Regions from separate parts of the Arthrobacter sp. Rue61a genome, predicted to be linked through region 4. Evidence: riboswitches for the same ligand, from Rfam matches in the RefSeq annotation. Region 4 holds a riboswitch; each other region holds the start of a gene.
The links. A riboswitch is a leader RNA that binds a small molecule or an ion and turns the genes downstream of it on or off. The one in region 4 is predicted to bind cyclic di-AMP.
Positions count from the first base shown of each region.

Region 1 (7,760 bases), 1.4 Mb from region 4:
GGGTGTCCGCGGCTACCGCACCGATTTCACCACACCGGGCGTCCTGGAGCGCCAGCTCGAAGCCATTGCACGGGCAGCTTCGGAGTCCCAGGCAGACGTTTGGGTCATGGCCCCCATGATCTCCACCGCCGCCGAAGCCGGACGGTTCGCCTCACTGTGTGCCGCCGCCGGAATCCAAACGCCGGGTGTCATGGTGGAAGTTCCCTCTGCCGCGTTGACTGCTGCCACCGTGCTGCGCGAAGTCGGTTTCGCCTCTTTGGGCACCAACGACCTCACCCAGTACGCCATGGCCGCCGACCGCCAGCTTGGACCCCTCGCGGAACTCAACACTCCGTGGCAGCCTGCCGTGCTTCGGCTCGTGCAGCTCACCGTCGAAGGTGCGGAGCAGGAAAGCTCTGGTCGCGAAGGTACTGCCAAGCCCGTGGGTGTCTGTGGTGAGGCAGCAGCTGACCCGGCTCTCGCCGTCGTGCTGACCGGCCTGGGCGTCACCACACTGTCCATGACCGCGCGCTCCCTGGCCGCCGTCGGGACTGTGCTGAAAACCGTCACGCTGGAGCAGGCCCAGGAACTGGCCCGCCTGGCCCTTTCCGCGCCCAGCGCCACCGAAGCCCGAGACTGGGTCCGCGCCAAGCTGCCCGTGCTCGAAGAACTCGGCCTCTAAACCCTGTCTGTTTCTGTCGAAGGAGAAACCATGCCCGAACGCACAGCCACCATCGCCAGCCGCTCCGGCCTGCACGCCCGTCCCGCCGCCTTGTTCGCCGAAGCCGCGGGCGAGCAGCCCGTGGAGGTCACCATCGCCATGCAGGGCGACTCTGCCGATGACGCCCTCGACGCCGCCAGCATCCTTTCGCTCATGACCCTCGGCGCCGCTAAGGGCGACGTCGTTGTGCTGCGGGCCGAGGGCGACGGAGCCGACGCTGCGCTGGACGCACTGGTGAAGCTGCTGGAGACGGACCTGGACGCAGAGTAGTTTTTGCCCGGGCGGCCGTTTCGATGGTTCCCTGCCAACAGTGCCGTGCGCCCGGCATGACCCGCAGGGAACCCCCGAATCGGGCAGCCCACTCCCACAGGCTAGGCTTCTGCCATGGCATTGATAGCTCCCCGCGTCACTCCTGGCTTGCCCGCCGACGACGCCCGGAATCTGGCGCGCTCCCTCCAGGACAGCGACGACATCACCGTGTTCGTGGATGGCACGGTCCACCGCCTGCCGAACGAGGCCAGGGACGCCGTCGTCGACCTCCTCGCAAGACTGAGCCGCGGCGAAACGGTGACAGTGAGCAGCGTGGAGGAAATGCTCACCACATCCCAGGCTGCAGAGCTCGCGGGCATCTCTCACACCTATCTGCGCAACATGACCGATCGCGGCGAAATACCGGTGGAGTACCGGGGAACGCATCGTCGGATCCGGCAGGCCGCCATCATCGCCTGGCTGGAAACGCAGAAGAAGAGGCAGCAGGCCGAGGCGAGCGCAGGAGCTGACGTCTCCACCGATTCCCACAGCTAGCCACGCCGAGTCGCCAGCATGCTGTTCAATAGCGGTATGGCTTCAAGCTTTTCGACCGTTTGGCCCGTGGTGCACCATGAACGCCGCGCCCTGTTGCAGGATCTGGAGCCGCTTCCGGCAGCTCACTGGCAGACGCCGTCCGTGTGTCCCGGCTGGGACGTCCACGACGTCCTGGCCCACGTAATCGACAGCGCCAAGACGACGAGGTTGAGCTTCATCCGCCGGCTGGTTGCCTCCCGAATGGATTTTGACCGTGATAACGCCGTAGGTGTGGAGCGCGAAAAGACACGAGAGCCTGCGCAGACGTTGAACGGGCTGCGCGCGGTGCTTTCGCGGACCTCGGGTCCGCCGGCAAGCTTGGCTACCCGGCTGGTTGAGGCGTTCGTCCACGGAGAGGATATCCGGCGCCCCCTCGGAATCCGCCGCGAGTACCCTCCTGTCCACGTTGCCACCGCCCTCAAGTACCAACTCAGGACTACAACCAAAATGGGCGGCGGCAAAGAGATCGCGCAGGGCTGGCGCTTGATTGCCACCGACACCGCGTTTGACCACGGGGATGGTCCCGCAGTTGAAGGGCCGGCGATCGCGCTGCTTCTTGCCGTGTCGGGACGGCCCGTGAGGGACGACGAATTGAGTGGCCCGGGCGCACCGGTTTTCCTGCAACAATTGGGAATTCAGTGAAAGCAGGAGCAAAGATGACCGCGCTACTCTCTGCCGACGTCGAAGTCTTGGGCCTGACCGGCCGGATTCTTTGGACCGAGGGCGCGCCTGCGCCGGAACCGGACGCCGGGCCCATGTCCGAGCCCGCATATATCCTGATCCACGGCATCGGGGTGTCGCATCGATATCTGGCGCGGCTGCATGCTGTCCTCGCGGCGAACGCGCCCACGTATTCACTGGACCTTCCAGGTTTCGCCGGGACTCCCAAGCCTGGGCGCCAGCTTTCAGTGGAGGAATACGGCGCGTTCATTGCCGAGGCCCTGAAGTCCCGCGGTATCGACTCCTACGTGTTGGTGGGTCACTCCATGGGCGTGCAGTTTGCCATCGAAGCGGCCTTGCACGCCCCCGAGCAGCTCAGGCAGTTGGTACTGATGGGGCCGGTGGTGGATTCGCGGCACAAGAATGTGTGGCGGCAGTCGCTGGCCCTGACACTGGACGGAATACTCCGCGAGAGCCCCACGTCCAACATGATCGTCATGTCCGATTATCTCCGCTGCGGCCCTCGCTGGTACCTCACGGAACTGCCGGTCATGATGAAATACCCCACGGAGAAACGCCTCGCCGGAGTCCAGGTTCCGGTGCTGGTTCTGCGCGGGAGCCGGGACCATGTGGCGGGCCCCGAATGGTCGCTGCGGCTTTCGCGGGCCGTGGCCCAGGGGCGACTGGTGGAAATCCCGGGCGTCGGGCACGTGGCTCAGCACATGCGTCCCAAGGCTGTGGCGGATGCCATCCGGAGCTTCGTCACCGCCACGACTCCCCACCGCTGAAGGTAAAGTACGACGCAGCCCCATGGCTTGGGCGCCCCTTGTTGGGTCAGCACGTCCCGGCTAGGCTGACGAAGCAAGCACAATAGTAAGTTTGCTTACGAAAGGGCTGATCGTGACCGACAAAAACTCGAATGAAGAAACCCAGGGCTTCGGCGCAACCGGCGCAACCGGGCCTTACGACACCACCTCCGATGCCGACAGCATCCACGACGATCCGGACATGCGCCAGGACGAAGACGATGACCCCGCCGCTTCCGCCAACCCTGATCCCCTCGACGGAAATGTCACAGGCTTGGAGCCGGGCGGCGGCGTGCCTCCGGGCGAAACCCCACCGGCCGAGGGCAGCATGAGCAGCGACCAAGGCCACGAAGAGTAGGGGCTAGGGCAGCCTCAGGATTTCCCCGAGATCGTAGTCGGCAGGCTCTTCCAGTTGCGAGTACGTGCAGCTCTCGGGGGTCCTGTCCGGCCGCCACCTACGGAACTGCGTGGTGTGCCGGAACCTGTCGCCTTCCATGTAGTCGTACTTTACTTCGATCACCAGCTCGGGGCGCAGCGGCACGAAGGAGAAGTCCTTACCCCCGCTCCACCGGCTTTGGGCGCCGGGCATGCGTGAACCCCCGGCAGTTTCATCCTGGTTGGCCCACTCACCCCATGGGTGCTCGCTGAGTTCAACCTGGTACGGCTCCAGTTCTGCCACCAAAGCTTCCCTGCGGGCCATAGGGAACGATGCCACCACTCCCACATGATGCAGCCGGCCAGTGTCATCGTGCAGGCCGAGCAACATCGACCCCACAACTTTCGCGGTCTTGTGCCAACGGAATCCCGCCACCACACAGTCTGCCGTGCGCTCGTGTTTGGTTTTGAACATCACGCGCTTGTTGGGTTGGTAGGCCCCGTCCAACGGCTTGGACAGCACCCCATCCAGTCCCGCGCCTTCCAACTGCACGAACCATTCCTGCGCCCGCTCGAGATCCGTCACTGCGGGGGTCACATAGACAGGCGGATCGGCCTTGGCGAGCGTACGCTCCAAGATGGCGCGGCGCTCGGAGAACGGCTTGTCCATGAGGTTCTCGTCGCCCAGCGCGAGGATGTCGAACGCAATCATGGACGCCGGGGTCTTCTCGGCGAGCATCCGGACGCGGCTGTCGGCGGGGTGGATCCTTTGCTGGAGTACCTCGAATTCGAGCCTCTTGCCCTCGATCAGGACGATCTCGCCGTCGATCACGCATTTGTCCGGCAGGTTCTTCCTGAGCGCCTCCACCACCTCGGGGAAGTAGCGGGTCATCGGCTTCTCGTTGCGGCTGCCCAGGACGATCTCGTCGCCATCCTTGAAGACGATGGTCCGGAACCCGTCCCATTTGGGCTCGTAGTGCCCAACATCGGGGATTGTCGGAACGGATTTGGCGAGCATGGGCGAGACGGGTGGCATCACAGGCAGGTCCATAGACAATGTCTACCTGCCGGTGCACCGCGAAGCTAGTGTTAGGCCATGGATATCTCGCTCGATCCAGAAGATCCAGCATGAGCTACCTGCCCCGGCGCCAGCCCCGAAGCCTAAGTCATAGAACCCCCTCGCTTGCTCAGACCTACCGCCCGTTACATTAATGTGACTTTACTTTCCGGCTCATGTACCGTCGTAGGGCGACCCGTATCTCCGCTGGGCCGCTTCCGGATTGACGCCGAGCTCTGCCGCAATCCGGGATCCGCCAGACCCGCGGCAGAGACGGGGGACCCAAAAGTTCCCGGACTTACTTCAAGTCCTTGGGGTGAAGCCGCTTAGGCGGCCGGACGGCCTCGTCCGAACCCGACAGCTAACCTCGAAGGCGTTGAGAGGCAACCACCATGTCCCCAACCATGGATCAGCCGCGCCGCGCCCAGACTGAAGGCGAGCGCACCAAGCCAACCGGACGCCGTCGGGCCCAACCCAGCGGATTCCTCACCAGCGCGCAGGCGGACGCCGCGACGCCCGAAAACGCCGTTAAGACAGGCACAACGAACACAGGCACGACGCCGGAACCCGCCACTGCGGCCATGCCCACGGTTGCGATGCCCGCCACTCGTGCGGAGGTTCGTGCGGCCGAGCGGCAGAGGGCAGCCCAGGCTGTGATCGCGCCCGAACTATCGGCCCCCGAAAAGTCCGCGACCGAGCAGGCGGAACCGGCAACTGCGGCGATTCCCGCCGTTGAGGCCGCTCAGGCTGCAGCGCCGGCGTCCACCACACCGGGACCTCCCACCGCGGCCATTCCCATCGTGCCGCCAGCCGCCACGACACAGGGCTCCCAGGAAGACGAGACCTCGGAACCCGCAACCGCAGCTATTCCAGTGGTGCAGCCTGAGACCTCGGAACCCGCAACCGCAGCTATTCCTGTGGTGGCCGCCCGCGCGGAGTCGCCGCGCGGCAAGTCCCCGGCGCAGGTTGCTGCAGCCGCGACGGCATCGGCGTCCTTGGCCAGCCGCAAGGACGTTCGACAGCCTGCCGCGCGCACAGCAACCAGGTCCAACTTCGGGGCGGGGTCTTCATTTGGCCGCGAACCTCATGCCGCGCTGCGAAAAGCCGCGTCGGTCAAACACATGAGCCAGCGCATGGCCGTGGTTGCCGGTGCCCTTGGCCTCGTGTTGACGGCCGGAACGTTGGGGCAGGCCCTCGAGCTTCCTTTCTTCGGCCAGGAGACCCCGGTCCAGGAAGCCAGCGGCAGCGATGGCCGCACCTCGGCTTCGGCGTCGCCCGCGCCCAGGGCGTCCTACTCCACGGCGTCATCGCCGTCAGCTTCGTCAACAGCAACGGAGACTTCGGAGGCCGGCCAGCCGGCAACGGTGGCGGAAGCACCTCAGGCCGTGTCGCCGTCGTCGACTGCAACCCCCAAGGTATCCCTCGCGGACCCGGTATGGGTTCCTTCAGCCATACCGTCCTCTGTCCCGGCCGCGCCTGGCGCTGCCAGCCCGGTCCCCACGCAGCCGGCTCCTGCGCCGAGCGAGGTGCCGTCGGACACGATCACCACGCCGACGCCCACGGTGACACCCACGCCCACTCCGACACCCACACCAACGGAAACTGCTACGCCGACGTCCAAGCCACGGCCGGGCAAGCCGCAGGCCGCAACCACGCCGCAGCCCAGCGAGTCGGCTCTTCAGGACATCCTGGATGCAGCCCGGACGGCCCTCAAGTGAGCACCCGGCTGCCCCGTACCTCCACTCATGTGGGATGGCATAGCCGGCTCTGCAGCAGCAGCCGGACTGCCACGTTCCGCCGCCGGATGGGGCGCTGGAGCTGCCAGCGTCTGCGGCGCTCGTAAGGACCCTTCAGATGCGCGGCCGCCCCGCCCAGCGCCGCGCCTTCAGGGCCGCATGCAACTCGAGCCGGATCGCGCCACTCAACGGATCAGCACCGATGAGTTGGCGGATCCGGCCGAGCCTGTTGTAGATGCTGCTCCTGTGGAGATGAAGTTTGGCAGCGACGTCCTGAACTGAGCCGTCATTGTCGTACAGCAATTCCAGGACGGGCAGGAGTTCGCCGTTCTTGTCGTGGTCCTCAAGCGTCCGAAAATGCACCGATCCTGTGTCATCCCAGCCGCCGGGCGCCACCAAGCGATCGAAAAGTTGATAGACACCAACAGTCCGGCTGTCCACCAACTCTCCCAAGGGCTGGTCCACTGCAGCCGCCTGCGCAGCAACCTTTGATTGACGGTACGCGCCCGAGAGCTGCCGGATGACTTGGAAGGGTTCGCTGATGCCCAGGATCACCCTGTCCACCTTGCGGCCCGCGCGTTTTGCAAGCTCCAGCTGATAGTGCACCAGTACTTGGGCGTGGTCCGCCCGGCCGCCCGACTCGCGGAACAACACCACCGAATGCGTCTCCGTTCCGGCGCTGAACAGGGCAGCGTTGACGCCGATAGTGGACTGCAAAGCCGCGGAACGGTGCGTCAGGGTAGCGGCAATGGGATCGACGTCGGACCTAGCGCCATCAGGGTCGAGGATGGTCACCAGCTGCCACGGACCGCGGCCCTGGATTTCCTTCCAACCCGCGACGGCGGCCACAGCGTTCGATTCGCCGCCGCAAGCTGAGAGAAACTCCTGTTCACGCCTTCGCCGGAACTCCGATTCAGCCGTATTGGAATCAAGGAGCAAGCCCGCCAACAGGTCCAGCTCGTCACGCACGCCGGGCAACTCAGCGAGTATCGCCGTCGCACTCTGTTCTTCAAGGTCCAGCTGTACCCACAAGTACCCCACGCGGAAACCGCGGACCAAAAGTGGCACGCAGACGCGGCCCAACATGCCGAGTTCATCGTTGGCGGGAACCACGACGGGTCGCACCGCCGTGGCAATGCCGTGAGCGAGCTGCCAGGCGCTGACGTCGCTGGGGACCCGCTTGCTCAGGAGGAAGTTCACCCGGACGCGGTCGGCGTGGGATTGGTTGGAGCTGTAGGCCAGGAGAACGCCGTCGAGGTCCTCCAGGGACAGTCCTCTGCCCAGCTTCAAGGCCACGCGTTCAACGATCTGTTCCACGTCCTGCTGCATCCCGAAAGCGTACCAACAGCAGGCGACACTTGACGCTTCAGTCCTCGACAAATGTCGAGCATCATCGCTGCAGAACCTTGATTTTGCGGGGTTCCGGCGTGCTGGCTGCTCGGAGTCCATGTCGCCTGCCTCACAGCCGGATTTATTCTGGAATCACAGCCCGCAACACATTTTCGGCCGAAGAGGCCGCTAACGATGGAGCCCACAGATGATCATCGGCGTCCCCAAAGAAATCAAGAACAACGAGTTCCGCG
Region 1 covers NC_018531.1:4,398,140-4,405,899, forward strand. Annotated here, with positions in the region: gene ptsP (phosphoenolpyruvate--protein phosphotransferase) at 1-661, shown strand, start outside; gene ARUE_RS20040 (HPr family phosphocarrier protein) at 692-970, shown strand; gene ARUE_RS20045 (helix-turn-helix domain-containing protein) at 1,085-1,504, shown strand; gene ARUE_RS20050 (maleylpyruvate isomerase family mycothiol-dependent enzyme) at 1,523-2,185, shown strand; gene ARUE_RS20055 (alpha/beta fold hydrolase) at 2,200-2,991, shown strand; gene ARUE_RS20060 (DUF6480 family protein) at 3,104-3,367, shown strand; gene ARUE_RS20065 (ATP-dependent DNA ligase) at 3,371-4,435, opposite strand; cyclic di-AMP (ydaO/yuaA leader) riboswitch at 4,686-4,831, shown strand; gene ARUE_RS20070 (hypothetical protein) at 4,834-6,159, shown strand; gene ARUE_RS20075 (PucR family transcriptional regulator) at 6,292-7,506, opposite strand; gene ald (alanine dehydrogenase) at 7,715-7,760, shown strand, end outside.
Region 1: another riboswitch for cyclic di-AMP. It lies ahead of ARUE_RS20070 (hypothetical protein); the one in region 4 lies ahead of ARUE_RS04905 (NlpC/P60 family protein).

Region 2 (7,760 bases), 640 kb from region 4:
CCGTTGACGGTGCCACCAGGATTTCTCCCGGTTCCAGGTGGGCGCCAACCGGATCCATGATGACGCGCGCGGGAGCAGACACCAGACCTGCCGACGCCGGACTGCCGGACAAAGTGCCGGGGCGCTGCTTGCCGCCGCTCCCGCTGGCCGTAGCTTCGGGTTCCGTACCATCAGACAACAGCACTCTCGGGATGTGCTTGCGGCGGAGTTCCTGGAGATAAGCCGCACGTCGTTCAGCAACCACCTCGTGGACGTCGTCTCCGGCCAAGGCGATCTCGACGTCGTCCAGGTCCAGGAAGAAGATGTCCTCGGGACGTTCGATCCGCTGTGCTGCCACAAGCTCATCCCCGATCAGGAGCAACTGCTTCCTCGCAGCTGACAGCCCCAGAACCAGGTTGTACTTGGGCAACTCCCGCAACCCGGCGAAGTGCCGTGTTCGGTCCAAAGCAAGTCTCACGATTACCGCGTGCAACGGACTCTTCGCCCTGGCGCGGGCCACGAAACGCGCTACCTGTTCATCGGCGTCGAGGGCTGCTTGCGTGAATTGTTGGTCGGGCGCTTCGGCGCCGTCGGAGAGCCTCAAATAGTTGGCTATGACACCGAGGATGTGCGTAGGGTCATCGGACCAGCGGGGCATGCCAAGGTCGATCTCTGCAACCGCCCTGTGTCCGTATTTCCGCAGGAACCTCTCAAGACCGGCCTGTGCAGCTGCCGGGAGCTTGGCTGCCCGATGCTGTTCCGCCAGCTCTGCCGGTGTTCGGGCAACCATGGAAGCAACGGCGGCCGGATCCTCACGAATCTCAGAGGCGACTTGCCACAAAGCCAGGTCCATCTCCGTGGTGACGTTGTTAGGTAGGCCCCGGATTACTGTTTGCAGCTCGCTGTAGGGCGCTTGGTCACCAAGAATCCGCCTCACCAGCGCCAGCATCGCGAAGCCGAGAGCAGGAAGTGGCAACACCTGCGGAACCGTGGCGAACACTTCCTCTCCCAAGATTCTCTGGACGTGGCCGAGCCGCTGGTGGGGTGTGGCTTCACTGGGGACGGAGAAGGTGCTGCGTAACTCCGTACTGAGCCGCTCCACACGCCGCATTGCTGTACTTGGACGGAACAGACCGCGGAACAATGACTCCGGGACACGATGCTTAGCCGCCACCGGGGCGATATGGCGGATCAGTTTCACGGGTGTCTTGATGGTCACCGCGAAGCGCGGGTCGGCGAAGAGCCCACGCATAATGGCTGCGGAGCGGGCTTCCATGACGTCAAAAACCCGTGGCACGATTGTCCGGCCTACCCGGCTTCGCAGCACGGCGCTGAAGTCGAAGAAGATTCGTTGTCCGGCTTCGTAGTAGGCAGGCGGCCCTGACCGGGGATCGGGAACGTCGAAAGCCGCCGTCTTGGCGACGCTTGAGGCAATCAGCCGGATTCCGGCCAACCCCATGGGCGTCAGAGGCCTGGTGAGGCCCTGAGCGAGGCTGAAGTTCAGGAACGCGTGCTCGCCGGGAGCCGGGGGCGTGCGTGAGGTTTGCGGGTACAGCGTGGTGATGGGTCTGGCCTGGGTGAGCCAGAGCTTTCCGTCGTCGTCGATGGCCCACTCGGTGTCTTGCGGAGCACGGTAATGCTCTTGTACCTCAAGGCCCAGCTTGGCAAGCGCGAGGATCTGACGACCACTGAGACAGGGCTCCACGGCTGAATCAGCAGGCAAGGGCCGTTCAACCCGCTCCGTGCCGCCGCCCGGCGTGGCGCGGATCTCCACTTGCCTGTCCCCCAAGACCTTTGTCAGGACGGCACCGCGCCGGGCGTCCACAACGTAATGGTCTGGATTCACAGCCCCGGACACCACCGCCTCCCCCAAGCCAGGGCTGGCATCAATGACCGTTTCATAGCGATTCCCCGTCACCGGGTTGGCGGTGAACATGACGCCAGCGGTAGCGGAATTCACCATTTCCTGCACAACTACAGCCAAGGCCACAGTTGCGTGGTCGATCACGTTAGTGGTCCGGTAGGCCACGGCGCGGTCTGTCCAGAGCGACGCCCAGCAGCGGCTCACGGCATCCAAGACTGCATCCACGCCCACAACGTTCAGGAAGGTGTCCTGTTGTCCGGCGAAACTTGCGAACGGCAAGTCCTCTGCGGTGGCCGAGGACCTCACGGCGACGGGTACGTTGGCGCCCAAATTTTGGTATGCAGACCGCACCGCTTCGGCGATTTCGGCCGGCACCCCGGCCTCGATCACCAAAGACCGGGCGCGGGCGGCAAGCTCATTGAGCTGGTCCATGCCGGCCGCATCAGCTTCCGACAAAGCCGCAAAGACAGGCTCCAAGCCCACACCCGAGAGAGCCTGCCGGTAGGCAGCAGTTGTCAGGCAGAATCCGCGCGGAACCGGCAGGCCGACGCTGGCCAACTCGCCTAGATTGGCTGCCTTGCCGCCAACCTCCGGCAGCATGGGTCCACGGATTGCGGCGATGTCCAGAACGAACACTGGACCGGGCCCGCCAAGGCTGGCTTCGTGATCCTGTGACGGTTCCCCGGGCTGTTTCTTGTCCATGGACGTAACAGGATCCGGCTTAAGCAGCGCCGAGCATAGGCCCAAACTTGTGGCGGTCAGCGAGTCTGGGATCGTCACGGTCCGGAACAACCATTACCGGCCCCTTGGAGTGATGCAGGACTCCGTCCGATGTTGAACCCAACAGCATCCCCGCGAAGCCGCCACGGCCCCGTGTACCCAGAACCACCAGCTCGACGCTGCGGCTGGTTTCCACCAGAACATCAACGGGGGAACCATCCCTGAGTTCCGTTTCCATGGGCAATGAAGGGAAATGGCTTCTGAGCCAATCAGCCCCGGCGTCCAGCTGGACTTTGATATCCGCAAACAAGGCATCCCGGTCCAAGGGTGCCGGAACCCATGCCAGGGAACCGCTGTACTGAGGTACGGCACAAATCACCCGGAGTTTCGCGCCCATGCGCTGTGCTTGCTCGGCAGCTTCGAGCACGGCCACGCGGGCCTGCTCGGAACCGTCCACGCCTACGGCAACCACATTTTCCACAGTACGTGGGCCAGCCTTGGCATGTTCAGCCTTGATGTGTTTGTCCTCAGTGCTTTCACCAAGGCGATCGGCACAGTAGAGCGGGACTGTCACCGTGGGGCATTTGGCGTGGGCGGGCAAAGCGCTGCTGACCGAGCCAAGCAAACGCCCAACAAATCCGCCGCGACCCCTGCTCCCGAAGACAAGGAGTGCGGCCTCGCTGGAAAGATCCAACAGGACACCAGCGGCGTCGCCGTTCTCGACAGAAGCATCGACGTCGATGGCATATCCGGAGACCTTATCCAGGGCCTGCCGAACGATCGCATCCGCGCCCTCGCGAATCACGGAATCGTCAACTGTTGCGTAGCCGCCATCCAGCCCGGATGCGGCAAAGATGGGCACGGAATATGCCGTGACGATATGTAAAGGAAGGCGCCGACGTTCAGCCTCCCGCGCGGCCCAAACCAAAGCACATTGCCCGTGCTCTGAACCGTCCACTCCGACCACGATGCCACCTGGTTCCACAGCCTGATCCTGGCCGTCCTGTGGCTCTTCACTGTGTCTGCCGTGCTGGTCCATGGGGGCCTGCCTCTCCACCTACTGCTTGATGTTCCGGCTATTCTGCCAGAGGTTCTCCTCGTCGGATTGCCTCACTGTTTCATTGTCAATGGCCGGGGCAGGAGAAACCCGGAAATTTCTCCTCCCAATCCCAACTATTCTCGGTCGGCAGTGGCGAATCAAGGCGACATCGGGCTATGTGCATAACGGTCCGGGCTCGGTTCCCGGCCTTCCACATTGCGCTCCGGACGAACACACAAAACGCGGAGTCGCGGAGGCTATCCATGGCCGAAAAAGTTCGGTAGTGTTCGAGTCACCGAATGGCCGGCGAACATGTTTCACACCACACACTCCGGCCATTTATTTGCGGCCGCTTGGGGAACTCGGACGCGATCCCACGCGATGCCGTAAGGCACACACGTCAAGGAGGAACCAAGCAGTGTCACTCACGCCTGATTCCGCCACGGAACGCACCACCACCGTGGTCATCGGAGCCGGCCTGTCCGGTTTGGCAGTTGCCAGCGAGCTCAGCCGCTTCGGCGTGGGCTCCATCGTCGTAGACGGGTTCGGTGCACTGTCCACCACAGGTCCTTCTGTTCACACCGGCATGCTTCAACGCACCGAGGTGGCCGATCCTACCGCCATGCAGGAACGCAACGAGATCCTCCGTCACCTGCGGAACTACGCCGCCAACCATCAACTAGACGTTCGCAACACCACCCGCGCCGTACGCCTCGATTTCCTGGGGGCGGACCCCTCCCGCCAGATCGGGTACGGACTGGCGGCCAGCATGACCACGGCCGGACTGAGAACAGGCCTCCACGCATCCGGCCCCCTCGAATCCACTCCACGCCAGTGGGCAGTCCACACAGCCAACGGCGTCCTCCTGGCGGACCACGTAGTAGTGACGCGTTGCGCCCAAAGCCAGTTACGCCGCATGCTCGCCGAACTTGGAATAGCCGTTGGCCAGAACTTCGCGGCCGCCATGCGGGCGGTGGGGATGCACTTGGTGGGCGTTGGGGACCTGATCACCCCGTCTCCCAAGGAAGTGCTGCGGCAAGCCAAAGCAGTGGGCCAGGCAATCTCCACCAAGGTAGCCCTGCCGGCAGGTCCCGGCATCGCCATCGCCTAGCGTCATCGCCGTCGCCTAGCCCCCGGCACCGCCATCGCCTGGCTGGTCATGTCCGGCAAACACAGGCCACCTCACCAACACAAGCCACCTCACCAACGCAGGCCAGCAGAACCGCCGTCGTACTTCCCGCGCTGGACTTTTATGAACAGAACTTAACGCCAAAAACCGGCGCCTCCCAAGACGTTAATCTTGGGAGGCGCCGGTTTTTGAACTGAAGCGTGAGGCTTTATGCGCCAGCGCGTACGTAGGTCAGGGGACCCGTTGCGGTCAACCAGCTGATCGGGTGGATGCCCGTCTGGTTGCCGTTGATGCCACCGCTGATTGCCTGGCCGTTGCCGATGTAGATGGCAACGTGGCCGGACTGGACGATCATGTCACCGGGCTGAGGATCGCTGACGACCTTGCCGTAGTTCATGAACTGCATGGGACCGAGGTCGCCTACCGGGATGCCTGCGGAACCAAGGGCCTTCTCGACCATGGCGGTGCAGTCCTGGAAGATGCCGATCTGTGCGTAAGCCGAGGCAACCATGGCTGCATTGACGCCGCCAACGGCGGGGGCAGCAGCTACGGGAGCAGCGGCAACCGGTGCGGCAGCCACGGGAGCAGCAACCGCAGCCTGGGCGGCGACGGGAGCCGTTGCAGCAGCGGTGGTGACAGCTGCCTTCTGGACTACGGGAGCCTCAACAACGGGAGCCGGCTTTTCGATGACCGGAGCTGCTACGGAAGCAACAGCGGGACGCTCGAAGTTGACGGTAGCCGTTGCCAGAGCGGTAACAACCTTGGTGGGTGCCTCGGAAACGGTCTCAGCGACCGTTGCGGGGCTGGAGTCGCGCTGAACCGGGGCCTCAGCTGCGTGAGCAGCAATGGAACCGGTCAAAACGAGGCCCGAGGCTGCTGCGATAACAGCTGCCTGACGGCCAGCGCCGGAAGCGTTGCTGGCCACTGCCTTCGAGATGGAGATGAACGGATTAGGACGTACGCTGTCCGCCTTACGACGGCCGCGAAGAATGCGTGAAGACATGAAAGAGCCTCTCCCGATGCCTGCGAGGTTAGCTGTCGGATTCGGATGGGAGTCACCCGGCCACTATCCCCCGCTGTTCAGCGGAAGCTTCGTGACTTCACCCCAAGGCACGCTCGAAAGCGGCCTAAATTGGGTTCCCCGTCTCTGCCGTAGGTTTGTCTGCGAACGGATTCCGGACTGCGGCAGAGCTAGGCAATCAGGCCGGAAGTGCCCGCTACGTGGAACAGGCACAGGTACTACCGTACGCGATGATTCCGTCGAAGTCACATTTAAGTAACGGGAAATGGGTCTCTGGCGTGTCGCGGTAATCGTTTCGAGATATTCGCAGCTACGTAGAAAACCGCGCTATTCCGCGGGAGTATCGCCCTCGGGGTCGTTTGAAGCTGCCAGCTTCTTCCGTGCGGTAACAGCAACATAAATAACGAGACCAACAGCAACAACAGCCAACCCGACGATGCTCCACGGGAAGGGCTGGGAGGCATCAGCGGCCGGCTCGCTGGCGCCCGTCCCCGGTGCTGCGGTGCCCGCCGTGGGTACTGCGGCTGAGGGAGCCGAGACCGACGGTGAGGCCCCAGCCGGGCCGCTCGCCGTCGTCGTGCTTCCTGCGGCGGCCGTGAACGTAAAGGTGCCCTCGATGGGGTGCGAATCGGAGCTGACCACACGCCAAACCACCGTGTACTCCCCTGCGGGGGCGCCTTCGCGGAGCTTCTGAACGGCCTGGTTGTCAATGATTTCCACCGGGCCGTCCGCCCAGTTCTCGCCGCCGGCCGTCACAGTGACTCCGGAACCAATCGCGAGAGGGCGGTTGTTGAACGTGATGGAGACCGACGCCGGGACTTCCGCCACGCTGGCACCGTTGGCTGGCGCGGTTGATTCGGCGACGTCGTGCGCGGACGCCGGAGCCGCGGAAAACAGCAAGGCGGACGCAAAAGCAAGAGCAGCGACGACGGCGGCCAGAAGCGGGCGGATGGTACGCATGGGGCGGTTTCTCCTAGTGTTGGCTTCCTTACAGACTAGGCGAATCGTTCGGAGGGCCCGCACCGGACAACATAGGATTTGAGAGCAAACTCCCCTCGATCCCCGGAGACCTTCATGCTGAAACAAGGTTCTGCAGTAGACCGCTACTTCAAGATCTCCGAACGCGGATCCACGTATTCTCGGGAAATTCGGGGCGGGTTCGCGACCTTCTTCGCCATGAGCTACATCGTGGTGCTGAATCCACTGATCCTCTCCGGACCTGACTCCAGCGGCGCGTCCCTGGGCTTCACAGCCGTGGCAGCCACCACTGCTTTCGTGGCGGGCATCCTGACCATCCTCATGGGCGCGTGGGCCAAGCACCCGTTTGCCGTGGCCACAGGCTTGGGCGTCAATGCCTTCGTCGCGGTCACGGTGGCGTCCCACCCCGGACTGACCTGGCCGGACATGATGGGGCTCGTGGTGCTGTCCGGCATCACCATGCTCATCCTGGTGCTCACCGGCTTCCGGACTGCCGTGTTCAAGGCCGTGCCGGAAGCCCTGAAGACGGCAATTGTTGTGGGCATTGGCCTCTTCATTGCACTCATCGGCCTGGTCAACGCAGGCTTTGTCCGCCGCATCCCCGATGCCGCAGGAACCACCGTCCCGCTGGGCCTGGGCGTGGACGGCAAGCTCATGGGCTGGCCGACGCTCGTGTTCGCAGTTGGCCTGATCCTGACCATCGCGCTGGTGGTCCGCAAGGTCCGCGGCGCTATCCTGATCGGCATCGTCGTCTCCACTGCGCTGGCCGCCATCCTCGAATTCACCCTCCACATCGGCCCGAGCTTTGACGGCACCAACGTCAACCCCCGCGGCTGGTCCCTGGTTGCTCCCACGCTCACCGAATGGGGTGCCCCGGATCTATCCCTGATCGGCAAGGCCAACCCGTTGGGCGCGTTTGAACACCTCGGTTTCATCGCTGCAGCATTGCTGGCGTTCGTGATCCTCCTGAGCATCTTCTTCGACGCCATGGGCACCATGGTGGGCCTGGCCAACGAGGCCGGAACCGTGG
Region 2 covers NC_018531.1:397,296-405,055, reverse strand. Annotated here, with positions in the region: gene ARUE_RS01940 (PEP/pyruvate-binding domain-containing protein) at 1-2,545, opposite strand, end outside; gene ARUE_RS01935 (universal stress protein) at 2,565-3,602, opposite strand; gene ARUE_RS01930 (NAD(P)/FAD-dependent oxidoreductase) at 4,021-4,713, shown strand; gene ARUE_RS01925 (NlpC/P60 family protein) at 4,940-5,734, opposite strand; cyclic di-AMP (ydaO/yuaA leader) riboswitch at 5,738-5,905, opposite strand; gene ARUE_RS01920 (copper resistance CopC family protein) at 6,080-6,712, opposite strand; gene ARUE_RS01915 (NCS2 family permease) at 6,827-7,760, shown strand, end outside.
Region 2: another riboswitch for cyclic di-AMP. It lies ahead of ARUE_RS01925 (NlpC/P60 family protein); the one in region 4 lies ahead of ARUE_RS04905 (NlpC/P60 family protein).

Region 3 (7,760 bases), 250 kb from region 4:
CCTGCTGGGAGCTGCCTTGATTCCGTGGGCACTCGGATCCTTCGCCGTTTATGTTACGTCCGCGCAGTATTCCGGTCTCGGCATCTTCGAGTCTTACGGGGCCTTTGAGGGCGGTTCCAACCTAGGCAACATCTTGTGGTTCCTCGTGTGGACAGGGGTCTCTGCTGCGGTTTGTTGGTTTCTGGTACGAAAGCCGGGCGCCATCGCAGTGATCCAACCCGTGTCTCGCGCACTGTATTGTTACGGCACCCCGGCCGCCCTGTTGGTTTTTCCAGACGCAGCCATGGGATTCGCCATTTCGCACGTCCGCGCGTTCACTGACGACACTGCCTTGCATTCGCCCTTGGTCGAGTTTCTTGTTATCAGCGGCGTGGGGGCCCTGGCTTGCGCTTCCCTCATGTCCCTCGTATTCAGGAAAGAGAGACCGCAGAGGACGGCTTAGGCTATCGAAATCAACCACCCCTACCGGTTTTCGACGCCCCCCGCTAGCCTGTGGCGCATGGACTGGAAACTTGAACTGGTGTTTGTCCCTGTGTCCGACGTCGATCGCGCGAAGGACTTCTACGTCAACAAGGTTGGTTTCAACGCCGATTTCGATGAACGTCCCATGGACGGCATCCGCTTCGTGCAGCTGACACCGCCGGGGTCGGCGTGTTCCATCGCCATCGGGGAGGGCCTCAGCGACGCTCCTCCAGGCACAGCGCCAAGCCTTCAAGTGGTGGTGGCGGACATCAACAAGGCGCACGAGCAACTCAAAGCCAACGGCGTGGATGTCAGCGACATCGACGTCCAGGACTGGGGTCACTTCGTCTACTTCGCTGACCCCGACGGCAACAAGTGGGCGATCCAGTACATCCCGCAGCGGCCAAACGGCTAGGCAGTCTTCGGCCAAGTCACACTTCGGCGCTGTACCCCGGACGTGCGGCAGGATGGAACCATGACCCAACCTGCCAAGCCCGCCCTCCCCACCGGGCCACCCACACTGACCGTCCGCGCCGTCCTTTTCGACATGGACGGCACACTGGTGGATTCAACGGCGATCGTTGAGCAAGTGTGGCTGGAGTTCGCCGAGCGATACGGCTTGGATTTCGACGAGATCCTCCGCACCTCGCACGGCGTCCAGGCCGGCGATACTGTCCGCCGGTATGCGCCAGCCGGCGCTGACTTCGACGCCCTGACTGCCGAGCTCGGTCAGATGGAACGTTCCCGGACAGACGGGGTCATAGCGCTTCCCGGGGCAGAAGCCCTGCTGGCGGGGCTTCCTGATGACGCCATCGCTTTGGTCACCTCGGCGGACCGCATCCTTGCTGAGATCCGCATGCAGGCGGCCGGACTCACCATGCCGTCCACCACGGTCACCGCCGAGTCCGTCACCCGCGGTAAACCGCATCCTGAGGGGTACCTGAAGGCGGCGGCGCTGCTGGGAGCCGACCCGGCCGACGTCGTGGTCTTTGAAGACGCACCTGCCGGTATCGCCGCGGCGCGTGCTGCGGGGATGCGGACCGTTGTGGTGGGCAAGGCCGCTGCCAGGCACAATGCGGAGCTGGAGCCGGGCATGTGGCGGATCCCGGACTACTCGGCGGTGACGGTCACAGCAGCGAAGGACGACGACGGCGGTCACCTCCTGACGCTGACGCTGTAGCTGTTCCTGAGCGGGCTGTTCCAAGCGGGAAACCCGGCGTAGGCTGTGCGCATGTCTGCGATGCCGGAGGCGTACAGTGCTGCATTGAAGCGGGCCATGGTGCACGCGACGGACTGGTTGGCGTCGGTTCCCGACCGCCCCGTCCGTCCCGCGGTCGACGCCGATCAGGTGGCCGCGAGCTTGGCATCGATCCTCCCGGACGGGCCAACTGAAGCCGCTGATGTGGTGGACGAGCTTGCCACCCTGGCCGAACCGGGCTTGATGGCCATCCAGTCCGGACGGTTCTACGGGTGGGTCATGGGTGGAACCCTGCCCGCCGCCATGGCCGCCGACTGGCTGGTTTCGGCATGGGACCAGAACACCGGACTCCGCTTCGCCACTCCGGCTGCGGCTGCCATCGAAGAATCCGCCGCCGCCTGGCTTCTTGACCTCCTGCACCTGCCCGCAACCTCCGACGTCGGCTTCACCACCGGGGCCACCACCGCGAACTTCGTGGGACTGGCCGCTGGCCGCCAATACCTTATGGATCAGGAGGGCTGGGATCTTCAGTCCTTGGGCCTCTCGGGTGCTCCACGCATCACCACCTTCGCGGGACGGGAGCGCCACGCGGCCGTTGACCTGGCGCTCCGGTATCTCGGGTTGGGGGCCTGCGTTCCAGTGGACGCTGATGAGCAGGGTCGCATTCTGCCCGAGGCACTGGCGGCTGCCATGGATGAGCAACCCGGGCCATCGTTGGTCTGCCTGCAAGCGGGTAACCTGCACTCCGGCGCCTTTGACCCCATGGCGGAAGCTGTAGCCGTTGCCCATGAACGCGGGGCATGGGTGCACGTGGATGGTGCTTTTGGTTTGTGGGCGGCCGTCAGCCCAACGTTGCGGGAACGGCTGGCTGGTGTTGAGGGCGCCGACTCCTGGGCTACCGATGCACACAAAACACTCAATGTTCCCTACGACTGCGGCTTGGCGATCGTTGCGAGCCCGGAAGCACTTCGCCGGGCGTTCAGCATCCACACGAGCTACTTCATCGCAACGGACGCCGGACCGGGGGACCCTTTCGAGAAGGTTCCCGAGTTGTCGCGCCGCGCCCGCGGCATTCCCGTGTGGGCCGCCCTCAGGCAGTTGGGCCGCCATGGAGTGATCGCCATGGTTGAACGGCTTGCGGCGAACGCCCGTGCGTTGGCTGAGGGCCTCGCGGCAATCCCGGGCGTCGAGGTCCTCAATGATGTCGTCTTTACGCAGGTCTCGGTGAGCTTCGGCAGCGACGACCGCACGCACCGCGTCACGCAACGGCTCATGGCCGAGGGCGCGGTGTGGATGTCGGGCTCGGCCTGGCGCGGCCGGGAGATCCTGCGGATCTCGGTCAGCAACTGGTCCACGGACGCGGGGGATGTTGCAGCGTCCATCGCAGCGGTCCGGCGTGCGGTGGAGGCCGAACCGGAGGCGTAGCGCTCAGAAGTTGCTTCCCCGCACCACGTAACGCCGGAACGGGCGCGTTACCCAAGTGGTGAGCAGCAACGCCACGACGCTCGCCATCCAAGGGTCCATGACGTTGCGGACCAGAAGGAAAACCACAGCGTAGGCCAAGGTCCACGTCAAGGCCCGGAACACGCGCCGGGACAGACTGCCCCTCAACATCGCTTTCACTCCCAGTTCACGCCGAAGCTCGTGGACCGGAATGCGGCGCAGGTTTCGGTTCAGGCGCGCCATACCGCGCAGGTCGGCCAGGGCGGTTCGTACGACGTCGACACGGGAGTCAGCGTCGTCGGTCCAGTCGACGGGTACTTCATGGACGCGCAGACCACAGCGTTCAGCGATCACCAGAAGTTCGGTATCGAAGAACCACGAGTCGTCCGTGGTGTGGGGGAGGATGCGGTGCGCTACGTCGGCGCGGACGGCCTTGAAGCCGCACTGGGCGTCGGAGAAACGAGCCCCCAAGACCGTCCGAAGGAGCGAGGTGTAGCTGCGCGAAATGAACTCACGATGCGGACTGCGGGTGACACGGGAACCCGGCGCCAGACGCGTGCCGATGGCGAGGTCCGAGTGGCCGGAGATCAGCGGTGCCACAAGGGGCGCCAGCGCGGAGAGGTCCGTGGACAGATCCGCTTCCATGTAGGCAAGCACAGGTGACGGCGACGACTGCCAGACCTGGCGGAGAGCGTTCCCGCGTCCCCTCTCTTGGAACCGGACCACCGTCAGTTCAGGGAGTTCACGGGCAAGGCGCTCGGCAATCCTCAGCGTGCTGTCTGTGCTGGCGTTGTCCGCCACGGTGATCCGGAACGTGTGCGGAAAGGACCTCGTCAGATGCCCGTGCAGCTGGCGGAGGTTGTGTTCCAGGCGCGATTCCTCGTTGTAGACAGGGACGGTGAGGTCCAGGACGGGAACCACAACACTGGTGTCAACGGGGAGACGCCGGGGCTGGGGGCTCGGACCCGTCTGGCCTTGGAGGAGAGCCGGGTGACCAGTGGGCAACGCCGCGCCACGCAAGCGAGCCGAATGAGTCCTTCGTGCCAAAGCGCTGGTGGTGGGATCTGTGAGCGTCATGTATCCAGCATGGGACCGCCGATTATGAACGCTTTAGGCGGTAGCTGTGACCTCACTGTGAACCACGTGCTGGAGCTGTGAACCACGTGCCGGAGCTGTGAACCACGCGCCACAGCTGTGAAACGGCAAAAGCCGCGCCCGCTCCCGCCATTCGCTCCAGTTGGTACTGGTGCAAACGGCGGCAACGGGCGCGGCGATCAAGCGGCTCGGCTTAGTACCAGTTGTTGGCCAAGTGGAAGCCCAGAGCGGCGGACGGGGATCCGTAACGCTCCTTGATGTAGTTCAGGCCCCACTTGATCTGGGTCTGGTAGTTGGTTTCCCAGTCAGCGCCGGCAGTGGCCATCTTGGAGGCCGGCAGGGACTGGACAATGCCATAGGCGCCGCTGGAAGCGTTCATCGCCGTGGTCTTCCAGTTGGATTCCTTCTCCCACAGCGTGTTCAGGGCAGCCATTTCACCGGCGCCCCAACCGTAGTTGCCCAGGATGCTGAGTGCATAGGCCTTGGCAGCAGCGGGGTCGTCAACAGCCTTGGGTGCTGCAGCAGCTGCTGCGGCTTCCGCGGCGGCGGCGGCAGCAGCGGCGTCGGCTGCTTGCTTGGCGGCAGCGTCAGCAGCAGCCTTCTCAGCAGCAACCTGTGCGGCGGCCTGATCGGCGGCAGCCTTCTCAGCAGCAGCCTGTGCGGCGGCGGCCTGGTCTGCGGCAGCCTTCTCGGCAGCGGCCTTCTCAGCGGCTGCCTTGGCAGCAGCGTCAGCAGCGGCCCTGTCAGTTGCGCCCTTTTCGGCGGCAGCATTCAGGGAAGCGGAGATCTCAGCCGACTTGTTGGAGTTGACCTGGGCGCTCGCTTGGGTTCCGGCTACGCGGCTTGCCTCGGGGAGGGTCAGTGCGGCGTTGGCGGCGGTTCCGAGCGATGCAACGCCCAGTGCAGCTGCCACGACACCGGCTACGACGGACATGCGGTGGCCGGACTTACCCTGGCGGGCTGCGTTCTTGAGGACGGACTGCGACTTGGTGAGCGGTGCGTTGTTCTCGTCGCGGCGACGCGCGGAAGGGCGCGTCTGATCGTTAAATTCAGACATGTGATTACCTCTCAGCGCCTGCGGAGTTAGCTGTCGGGTTCGGATGAGGTCATCCGGCCGCGCATCACGCTGCGGCTTCACCCCAAGGGCCGGCAAAAAGCCTGGCCCGGAGACTCTGGGTCCCCCGTCTCTGCCTCGGAGAAAGAACGGACTCCGGGAAGTGGCAGAGCTCGGCGCATCCCGGATGTGGGCCTGCTAGGGGCGACCCACCCTTTCGACGGTACAGGAGGTTTCCGCAGAAGTCACATTTAGGTAACAGAGATCACGACGCCGGTGAGTCGCCTTGCCCGATTCGTTACAGGCCTTCGGTGCTCACCGTGGGAAGTCGAAGGGCGAACTCCGTGCGCCCCGGCCGTGAGGTCACTTCCACGCTACCGCCGTGAGCTGAAACAATGGATTCCACAATGGACAGGCCGAGTCCGGAGGTGCCTTCAGAGCCCGATCGTGCGGCGTCGGCGCGGGCAAATCGCGAGAAAATCCGGCCCTGGAAATCTTCCGGAATGCCGGGGCCGTTGTCCGTCACGCTGACCACGGCGCTGCCATCGGCGGAGAGCATGACGCCGGTGACCACAGTGGTGCCGGGGTCGGTGTGTTTGCGGGCGTTGGACAGCAGGTTCGCCAGCACCTGATGCAGTTGCGTGGCGTCGCCGCGGACCGTGATGGGCTCGTCCGGGAGCTGGAGCTGCCAGATGTGATCGGGTGCCATGACTTTCTCGTCACTGACCGTCTCGATCACCAACTGAGTGAGGTCCACATCCTCAACTTTCACGGGTTGGCCCTCGTCCAACCGCGCCAACAGCAGCAGGTCCTCCACCAACGTGGTCATGCGCTCGGACTGGCTTTGGACGCGAGCCAGCGACTTCCGGCCGTCTTCGGTGAAGTTCTCGGTCATCCTCAGCAGCTCGGTATAGCCCCGGATGGCGGTCAGGGGAGTCCGCAGCTCGTGCGAGGCATCGGCCACGAACTGACGCACCTTCGTTTCGCTTTCCTGGCGGGCTTCCAAAGCGCTGGAGACGTTGTTCAGCATTTGGTTCAAGGCATAGCCGACACTGCCCACTTCCGTCCCGGGATGAGAAGCCGACGGCGGTACGCGCACCGCAAGTGCCACCTCACCGGCGTCGAGAGGCAGCCGCGAAACCTTCGTGGCCACTTCGGAGAGCTGCTCCAGCGGACGCATGGTGCGGCGGATGATCACGGTGCCGGCCAGGCCGATCACCACCAGGCCGCCCAGCGAAACCAGCACCATGGTCCACACGAGCGAGGCCTCCGCACTCTGTTTGTCCGCCAGCGGCAGGCCCGTCACAATCACGTCGCCGTACGCGGTTTCGACCGCTACCAGACGGTAGTCGCCGTTGGACAGGGAACGGTCCACTGGCCCGTTGTCCCTGGGGAGCGAGAGCAGCACCTGCTCGTCGTCGGTTGAAAGCGAGACGCGGTGACCTTGGGCATCGATCAAACCGGAGCTACGCACGGTTGAGCCGTTGATCCTCGCGTTGAGCGTGCCAGCCGCTTGGCCGCGCGCCTCCAGCGGATCAGGCCTTCCGGAGGGTGACGGAAAGTTCGACGGCGGCCTGCCGAAGTCATTCGCGCGGCTGGACGCCTGTTCCAGCTGCCTGTCGAGCTGCCTGTTGAAGACCATGTCCATGGACGCGTAGCTGACCACTCCCACGGCAGAGCAAATGGCGACCAGCAGGGCCATGGCCACCAGGACCAATCTGGTGCGCAGGTGCCACGTGGAGGGGTTGAGCCAGCTGCGCTGTGTCTCTAAGGCCGCACCTGACCTTTTGGCCACTCCTGAAAGTGTGCTCAACGCCTAGTCCGCGGGCTTGATGACGTATCCGGCACCGCGGATGGTGTGGATCATGGGCGGGTGGTTCGCTTCGATCTTCTTGCGAAGGTAGGAAATGTAGAGCTCCACGATGTTGGCCTGGCCGCCGAAGTCGTAGTCCCACACGCGGTCCAGGATCTGGGCCTTGCTGACCACTCGTTTGGGGTTTTCCATGAGGTATCGCAGGAGCTCGAACTGGGTGGCGGTGAGGGAGATGTCCTCGCCGCCGCGGGTTACTTCCCGGGTGTCTACGTTGAGGGTGAGGTCACCCACCACCAGCTCGGCAGTGTCCATGGCGGCCACCCCGGAACGTTGGACGAGGCGGTGAAGGCGCAGGAGCACTTCCTCCATGCTGAAGGGCTTGGTGACGTAATCGTCCCCGCCGGCAGCCAAGCCGACAATGCGGTCCTGCACGGCGTCCTTGGCGGTAAGGAACAGGGCCGGAACTTCCGGCGCGAAGGTGCGGATGCGGTTGAGGACCTCCACGCCGTCGAAGCCGGGGAGCATGACGTCGAGGACCAGCACGTCCGGCCTGAAGTCCTTGGCCAGCTTTACTGCCCCCGGACCGTCGCCGGCTACCGCCACGGACCACCCCGCCATGCGCAGGCCCATGCTCATGAGCTCGGCAAGGCTGGGTTCGTCGTCCACCACCAGGGCGCGGATCGGTGAGCCGTCCG
Region 3 covers NC_018531.1:784,610-792,369, forward strand. Annotated here, with positions in the region: gene ARUE_RS03790 (VOC family protein) at 500-877, shown strand; gene ARUE_RS03795 (HAD-IA family hydrolase) at 938-1,642, shown strand; gene ARUE_RS03800 (pyridoxal phosphate-dependent decarboxylase family protein) at 1,694-3,085, shown strand; gene ARUE_RS03805 (dolichyl-phosphate beta-glucosyltransferase) at 3,089-4,180, opposite strand; gene ARUE_RS03810 (aggregation-promoting factor C-terminal-like domain-containing protein) at 4,392-5,255, opposite strand; cyclic di-AMP (ydaO/yuaA leader) riboswitch at 5,259-5,417, opposite strand; gene ARUE_RS03815 (sensor histidine kinase) at 5,551-7,047, opposite strand; gene ARUE_RS03820 (response regulator transcription factor) at 7,069-7,760, opposite strand, start outside.
Region 3: another riboswitch for cyclic di-AMP. It lies ahead of ARUE_RS03810 (aggregation-promoting factor C-terminal-like domain-containing protein); the one in region 4 lies ahead of ARUE_RS04905 (NlpC/P60 family protein).

Region 4 (7,760 bases):
TTGCCCTTGGGGTGTTTGTGGTCAGCGTCCGTCCTTCCCAGCGTGGGCAGGATCAGGGACGTCTTGCCGTGCACGATGTGTGCCCGGTTGGGTTTGGTGGAGATGTGGACAGTCAGCCCTGCCCTCTTCAAGCCTTGTTCCAGGGCAGCAGTGTCCGATCCCGCCGCTGCGAAGTTTCCACCCATGGACACGAAAACATCCACGTCTCCCTTTTCCAGGGCATGCTGGGTTTCCACGGAGTCATAGCCGTGATCCCGCGGCATGTGGAAGCCAAACTCTTTATCCAGTGCGGCCAGGAAGGATTCCTTGGGTTTCTCCCAGATGCCCATGGTGCGGTCGCCCTGCACGTTTGAGTGGCCGCGCACCGGACAGGCACCTGCCCCGCGCTTGCCGAAGTTGCCTTGGAGCAGCAGCAGGTTGATGATTTCGCGCAGGGTATCCACCGAATGCGGTTGTTGGGTCAGCCCAAGCGCCCAGCAGATGATTGTTGCCTTGGACGCAGCCATCATCCCGGCTGCCTTGGTGATTTCTTCCCGGCTCAGCCCCGTGGCCCGTTCGGTTTCGTCCCAGTCCAGTACGGAACGCGCCTCCTTGTAGGCTGCGAACCCTTCGGTCTGCTGCTCTATGAAGGAATGGTCGACGACGGTCCCGGGGTTGGTTTCCTCTTCTTCCAGGAGCAGGTGGCCCAGTGCTTGGAACAGCGCGAGGTCGCCGCCCACTTTGATCTGCAGGAATTCGTCAGCGATGGTAGTGCCGCCACCAATGACGCCGTTGAGGGATTGCGGGTCCTTGAAGTTCAAGAGGCCGGCTTCGGGAAGCGGATTGACGGCGATGATCTTTCCACCGTTGTTCTTGCAGTCGCGCAGGGCGGACAGCATCCGGGGGTGGTTTGTTCCGGGGTTCTGACCCACTACCAGGACCAGTTCGGCGTGGTGGATGTCCTCCAAGCTGACCGTGCCTTTGCCGATTCCGATGGTCGGGTTGAGGGCGCTTCCGGAGGACTCATGGCACATGTTGGAGCAATCGGGAAGGTTGTTGGTCCCGAGGCTTCGCGCAAACAACTGGTACATGAAGGCGGTCTCGTTGGCCGTACGGCCGGAGGTGTAGAACACGCACTTGTCAGGCGTTGTAGCGTTGATGTGTTCGCCAATCAAGGCAAAAGCTTCAGTCCAACTGATCGGCGAGTAGTGGGTGTCGCCCGGCCTGATGACCACGGGTTCGGACAGTCTTCCCTGGCTTCCCAGCCAGTACTCCGTCTTGTCCTCGAGGTCCGACAGGGAGTGCTTCGCCCAGAATTCGGCACCGACGGTCCGGGTGGTGCTTTCCTCTGCGATCGCCTTGGCACCGTTCTCGCAAAACTCCGCGGGACTGCGCCTGCCGGTGATCGATTCCGGCCAAGCGCACCCGGGGCAGTCAAAGCCATCATGCTGGTTGACCCTGAGCATGGAGCGGACCGTACGGGATACACCGGCCTGGGCGTATCCGCGTTCAAGGGCAACAGTGACGGCTTTGAGGCCTGCCGCGGCTTGTTTGGGCGGGTGGATTTGCAGGTCATCTTCGTTGATGTCCTGTTCGGGAGCATGCCTGTTCATGAGTCCATCATTGCACTTTGTCATCAGGCGCAAGGCCTCCCGAGGCACGCCTCAGGCGTCCAGTGCGCTCCAGTCCACAGGGCCGGAAGGTGCCTTCCGCTGTTGCCGGGGCGCGGCTTTTCGGGTCTTGTCCTCCGGCGCCTTCGGCACCGGCAGCGCTTTACCCCAAGGCAACGCGAAAGCGGGCACCATCTCGCCCAGCTGGACGCCATGGGGCGGCACCACCATCACCCCGTCCGCACCTGCAAGGCCACGCATCATTCCAGGACCCGTGTGCTGCGCAGGCGACGCCAACCCGTACACCAGTTTGAACGGCATCAGGCGCGTCTGCCCGGGGTTTGCGTCAATGGTGGTTCCGCAGGGAACCTCGCCTACGTCTTCCAATCGACCGTGTCCCAAGGCAGCCAACAGGGGTGCGCCAACAGTAAACAAGGCCATCATCGCGGCCAACGGATTTCCAGGCAGTCCCAACACAAACCGGCCGTCGGGCAGTTCCGCCAACACTGCGGGATGTCCCGGGCGCATGGCGATGCCGTCGATCAGCAAGCTGCCACCTAGCTCGGCAACAGCCTTGCGGAGGTGGTCCGTTCCCGAGCGTCCCGTCCCGCCCGTAGTAATGACGACGTCGGCTGGCGGCTCCGCTTCACCATAGGGTTGCTCCGGTGTCAGCTCATCAAGAGGTGGCTCGGTGTCCTGGAGCGCGTCGATCCACTCCTGGTAGCTGTCGCCCACCCTGAGCTGTTCCCCTGCGATGCCGCCCAAGAGTTCCACCACCGCACCCAGTTGCGGGCCGAAGGTGTCCCGGACCTGACCGGGCAAGGGAACCCCCTGGGCCACGACTTCCGAACCCGTCAGAAGGAACCGGACCAGCGGCTTGCCCAGAACGTCCAGCTGGTCCAGGCCCGCAAGCGCTGCGAGGGCAATGTGTGCCGGATTTAGAACAGTGCCGGCTTTGAGCAGGACGTCACCCTCAGCGGCCTCTTCCGCAGCCTTGCGGATGTGTTGGCCGTTGCGAGGCTCCCCAGGTTTGGCGGTGCCGCCCAGGGCGAGAACCGGCAGGCCGTCGTCGTCAGTTGTGAGCACACCGCTCTCGCTCCGCAGGACTGCCTTGGCGCCGGGCGGTATCAGCCCGCCCGTAACAATGGGACTGGCCTGGTGCGGCGCCAGCCTCTGCCCGGGCTCACTGAGGATCCACGGACCGCTGCCGTTGACAGCCCATCCATCCATGGCTGATGAAGCATAGTGCGGCATATCCTGCACGGCCAGGGCGTCCGAGGCCAAGGTGCGGCCGAGGGCAGAGCCGAGCGGCACCGGCCCCGGCGGGATCGGGGCAGCAACATCGAACGCGCGCTGCCGGGCCTCATGCCATGTGTGTGCCGCGTGATGGCCCTCGTTGGGGGCCCCTGTCATTCCGGGCCGGTCCCGGACTCCGAGTACTCCTTGGCCACTTTGCGGGCCAGCTCCAGGGCGGCATTCATGGACGCATCATCGCTGGCCTGGCCGATGCCGCGGGCCATGCCTGCCGCATATCCGGCAATGAACGTGGTCAGGGGTGCGGCGGGGCGTACCACCGAATGCGCTGCTACTCCGGCGACAGCGAGGACCTCGTTGACGTCCACTTCCACGCCCTCAAGCTCGAAAGCCTGCAGCAGTGTGCGGCACCACTCCTCGAGCGTCTCTTCCTGGCTCTTCACGTCCGCCTCCAACTCGTAGTCAATGCCCAAGGCCGCGGCGTCCTCCCAAGTATCCACGTCATCCGTGGACCCCGCGGGAACGTCAACGTCCAGCACGTTCAGCCTAGCAAGCAGCCGGAACACTGAAGAGTTCGTTAACCCGGAACCTTCGGACGCTACGGCCACTTCCCGTTCCAAGGCGGCTGTACTGTAAGCCCCCAGGAGTGGTTGCTTGCGCCCGTCAGGAGAAACAGCCATGGCTCCTTCCACGCCGGGAACGGACGCTAGGGCGGCCCACAGAAGGTCAACACCGCGGGAAGCATGCGGCATATCGCAGGCCAGCACCAGCGTCCACGGCGTGTCCGATCCACTCTTCCTCAGCGCAGCCATGCCGGCCGCAATGGCCGCGGCAGGCCCGGCGAACGCCGGCTCCTCCCGCGCCCGCAGGACATCATCCGGCAAGCGTCGGCCGTCCCTTGACTCGTCGCCGGGAGCATCCGGCCCCACCACAACCACCGCCGAAGCACCCCGGGCGGCCTGCAGGGCATGCGAAAGGAGGGTGTCGCCGTCGTACTTCAACGATGGCTTGGGCACCCCACCGAGGCGGGTGGCGCGGCCACCCGCCAAAATCACGGCATTGAACTCCATCCGCCCAGATTACCCGGGCATCCGGGGCTCAGCAGAAATCGATCAGGCAGCGGATTCCGGCAACAGGAACGGGTCCCAGTCCGGCGCAGGTTTCTCGAGTTCTTTGATCTGCCACATGGTTCCCTGGGGCACACCGGGTTTGAAACGGAGCTTCCAGCCCATCTCAGCCAGCGTGTGGTCGCTCTTGGCGTTGTTGCATTTCAAGCACGCCGCAACCAGGTTTTCCCAGGAATCCGCGCCGCCCCTGGATTTGGGGTGGACGTGGTCTATGGTGTGGGCTGTTTTCCCGCAGTAGGCGCAGCGATGGCCGTCGCGGCGAAGTACCCCGCGGCGACTCACGGCGGTGATCCTGTTGTACCGGGGACGGATGTAGCGGTTGAGAAGGATCACGGAAGGTCTTCCGAGAATCTCCTGTGGCCCGACGACAGGCTCGTCGCCTTCGGCCACTACGCTAGCTTTCCCAGTCAGCACAAGGACCAGCGCCCGGCGGAATGTTATTACCGCCAGCGGTTCATATCCAGCATTCAGAACGAGTGTGCGCATGCACGTACCTCTTCACGGCCGCACCCGTCAGGGGCACGAGGGCCGGCTGCCCTCTGCTTGTACGGGCTGTGGATCGACACCATAAGGGTAAGCACTTATATGCCGTATCAACGAATTTTTTTGTGATGTCGTGTGCGGTGTCGGCAAGAGTTCATGCGCGGTTAAAGCAGAACACCCCGCCGGCCGAAGCCTGCGGGGTGTTCCTAAGCTCTGAGAATTAGCCGTTGACGCGGATGAAAACCGGGCCCGAGCCCACGTTGGCGCTGAACAGTGCCGTGGTGGATCCGTTCCATCCACCGTGGACTGCCTGGCCGTTGCCGACGTAGACAGCGATGTGGGCCTGTCCAGCCAAACCACCGTTGGCGTAGTAGGCGAGGTCACCGGGCTGGGCTTCTGCTGCACTGACAGTGCGGCCCAGGGAAAGATAGCCGGCGGGCCAGTCGTGGAAGTTGATGCCCACGGCCGCCAGGGAGTTGGTCACCAGCATGGTGCAGTCCTGGGTCACGCCGATCTGGGCGTAAGCAGCCGCAGCGATGGCTGCCCCGAGACCGCTGGAAGCCGCCGGAGCGGGGGTCGGGCTGCTGACGGCAACGGTCGCGGTGGCTGCCGGAGCGGCCGCCGGGGTTGCTTGTTTGGGCTCAACCTTGGCTTCAACCTTGGCCTGAGCTTCTTCGATCACAACGGGGGCCGGGGCTTCCTCCGTGGTGACAACGGGGCGCTCGTAGGAGATGGCCACCGTGGAGTCCGCGGCGATGGTGGCCTGGACTACGGACTGCACGTCCAGAGTGGACGTTGACGTCGATTCACGATCCACGTTGGTCTCGGCAGCGTTGGCGGCGATCCCACTGGTCAGGACCAGGCCTGAAGCTGCAGCGATAACTGCTGCCTGGCGGCCAACGCCACCGGCGTTGGTGGTGACGGCCTTGGCGATGACGGAAAGCGAGCTGGTCTTGGGGGCCTCAGCACGGTGCCGCGCAACCTTGTTTGCACTGGTCATGATTTTCTCTTTTCGTATCCGAGTGCAGTTGGGGTGCACACGGGTAGTGGGTTGGCCAACATGGGGGCATGCTGGACGACCCCGAACCGGATTATTTCTAGCGGAGGGTGAAACGTGAGGATGAAGTCCCGGTGGACGCTACGGAGTGCAGCAGCGTTGACGTAGGGGATGCTGATTCGGGCCTGCTGAGAGCGGAGGCCGAGGCTGCTGCCGGTACGGGCGCCAGATGGCGCAAGGTACCTGCCGTGAATGATGCAGCCTTGCAAAGGGTGTTCGACGGGTTCGCGCGAACCGTTGGGGCGCTAAGCCGCGCAGGGGTAGTGCATGATGACACGTAGGTAGCCTCTCCCAGTGCCTGCGAGGTGAGCTGTCGGATTCGGATGGGAGTCATCCGGCCACGCTGCTTCCACGGAAGCTTTGCGACTTTACCCCTAGGCCTTCTTTCGAAGACCGGAAGTGGTTCCCCCGCCCCTGCCAGACGATTTTGCGAACGGACCTTGAGCGGTGGCAGAGCTAGGCAATCCACTCAAGTGCATCGGCCCCCTAAAAAGCCGATGCGCTCTGTACGCTACAACAGTTGGACCTGAATGTCACATTCAGGTCACGGCGCGTCTCGCTCATGCGAGAGGCGACCATCGACTGGGATTAGAGCCAGCCCATGGGGTCTACGACTTCACCGTTGACCTGGACCTCGAAGTGGAGGTGGCAACCGGTGGAAGCGCCCGTGGTGCCACTCAGGGCCACGGTGTCGCCGCGGTTCACGGTCTGTCCTACCTGGACGGTGAAGGACGACAGGTGGTTGTACGTGGTTTCGAGGCCATTGCCGTGGTCGACCACCACGCGGTTGCCTCCGCCGTACTCGTGCCATCCGGCGAAAGTGACCTTGCCGGTAGCTGCGGCGTGCACAGCCGTGCCGCACTGGGCTACGAAGTCCTGACCGCGGTGGAAGTCACCGGCACCACCCGTGAGCGGGCTGATGCGGTAACCGAAGGGGGATGCCGTGGTGAGCGTGTCCAGGGGGCTGGCCATGGTGCCAACGGATGAGGCGCGCTGGATGCTTCCAGCAGACTGGGCGCTGAGCAGCTGCTTCAGCTTTCCATCGGGGTCCGCGGCAGTAGCGACTGCGGCGCGGCTGAAGTCGATCTTGGCCGACGCGGCAGCGGAAACCTCGGGCTGGCTGCCGGCGGGGGCGGCGACGGCGAGGGCCGATTCGGTCTGTCCTGATTCCGACGTGGCCATGACGGGGCTTGTAGCCGGCAGGCCGACAGTCAGGGCAAGCCCGGTGGCGGCAAGCGCAACTCCGGCCTTCTGCCCGACGCCGCTGGCAGCGGCGAAGTCGGCAACCTGGCGCAGCGGGCTCTTACGGCGGCGCACCTGACGCTCGGTGTCGCGGGGCCGGATCTCCGTTACGACGGTGGCTGGCCGCAGCTCAGCAGCGGGGCCGGACGCGCGGCGGCGACCCCTGACGTTCTGCGATGTCAAACTCTGTTCCTCTCTCAAAAGCCTGCGAAGTTAGCTGTCGGATTCGGGTCAGAGAGTACAAAGACCCGGTCCGCACGAGGCGCTCACGGCACACAGGTATCCCAAGAGGGACTTGCATACGTGGGCACTTCTGCTGCGGACTTCACCCCAAGGCTGCTTCTTTAGACAGCCGCTTGTGGTTCCCCCGCCTCTGCCAGTGGTGGTGACACACCTGATCCGCTGGCAGAGCTCGGCTCCGGATCAGGTAACGCTTTGGTATCAGCGCTAGTAGATAACTATAGGGGATGAAGGCCTGCGGTAATAAATTCGTTATCAACAGGAGGCCGCTGAGAGAAGGAGGCCTTTATCATCTTTTTCGGAAAACCGCAGGTCACACGCGCGCCGAAGCGGGCAAAGTGAGGTTTGACACGGTGCTTTGGGGCTTCGCTCAGCTGAGTGAGACGAAGACGTGCGCGGCAACTTCCGGAGGCAGCTCCAACGCGCCCTCAATACCGGGGACCCGTACTGAGATGTACTCGCCGACGCGCTCCAGCGAGACACTTGCGCCCGGACGGATTCCGCCTTCGTCCAACTGGGTCAGGAGCTCGGGCTCCACCTGGATGGGCTCCGCGAGGCGGCTGACCACCACACGGGAATCCGCGGCATAGCCGTCCATGGCCTGCAGAAGGTTGACATCGAGCCGTGGGAACGGCTGGCTGGCAAGGCCACCAAGCGCTTCGAGTCCGGGGATGGGGTTGCCATAGGGGGACTCCGTGGGATGCTCCAGGAGCTCGTAGAGCCGACGCTCCACCCGCTCGCTCATGACGTGCTCCCAGCGACAGGCCT
Region 4 covers NC_018531.1:1,032,940-1,040,699, reverse strand. Annotated here, with positions in the region: gene ARUE_RS04925 (FdhF/YdeP family oxidoreductase) at 1-1,592, opposite strand, end outside; gene ARUE_RS04920 (molybdopterin molybdotransferase MoeA) at 1,644-3,002, opposite strand; gene ARUE_RS04915 (NTP transferase domain-containing protein) at 2,999-3,913, opposite strand; gene ARUE_RS04910 (HNH endonuclease) at 3,956-4,456, opposite strand; gene ARUE_RS04905 (NlpC/P60 family protein) at 4,674-5,453, opposite strand; cyclic di-AMP (ydaO/yuaA leader) riboswitch at 5,792-5,952, opposite strand; gene ARUE_RS04895 (M23 family metallopeptidase) at 6,099-6,935, opposite strand; cyclic di-AMP (ydaO/yuaA leader) riboswitch at 6,940-7,180, opposite strand; gene ARUE_RS04890 (iron-dependent transcriptional repressor DtxR) at 7,363-7,760, opposite strand, start outside.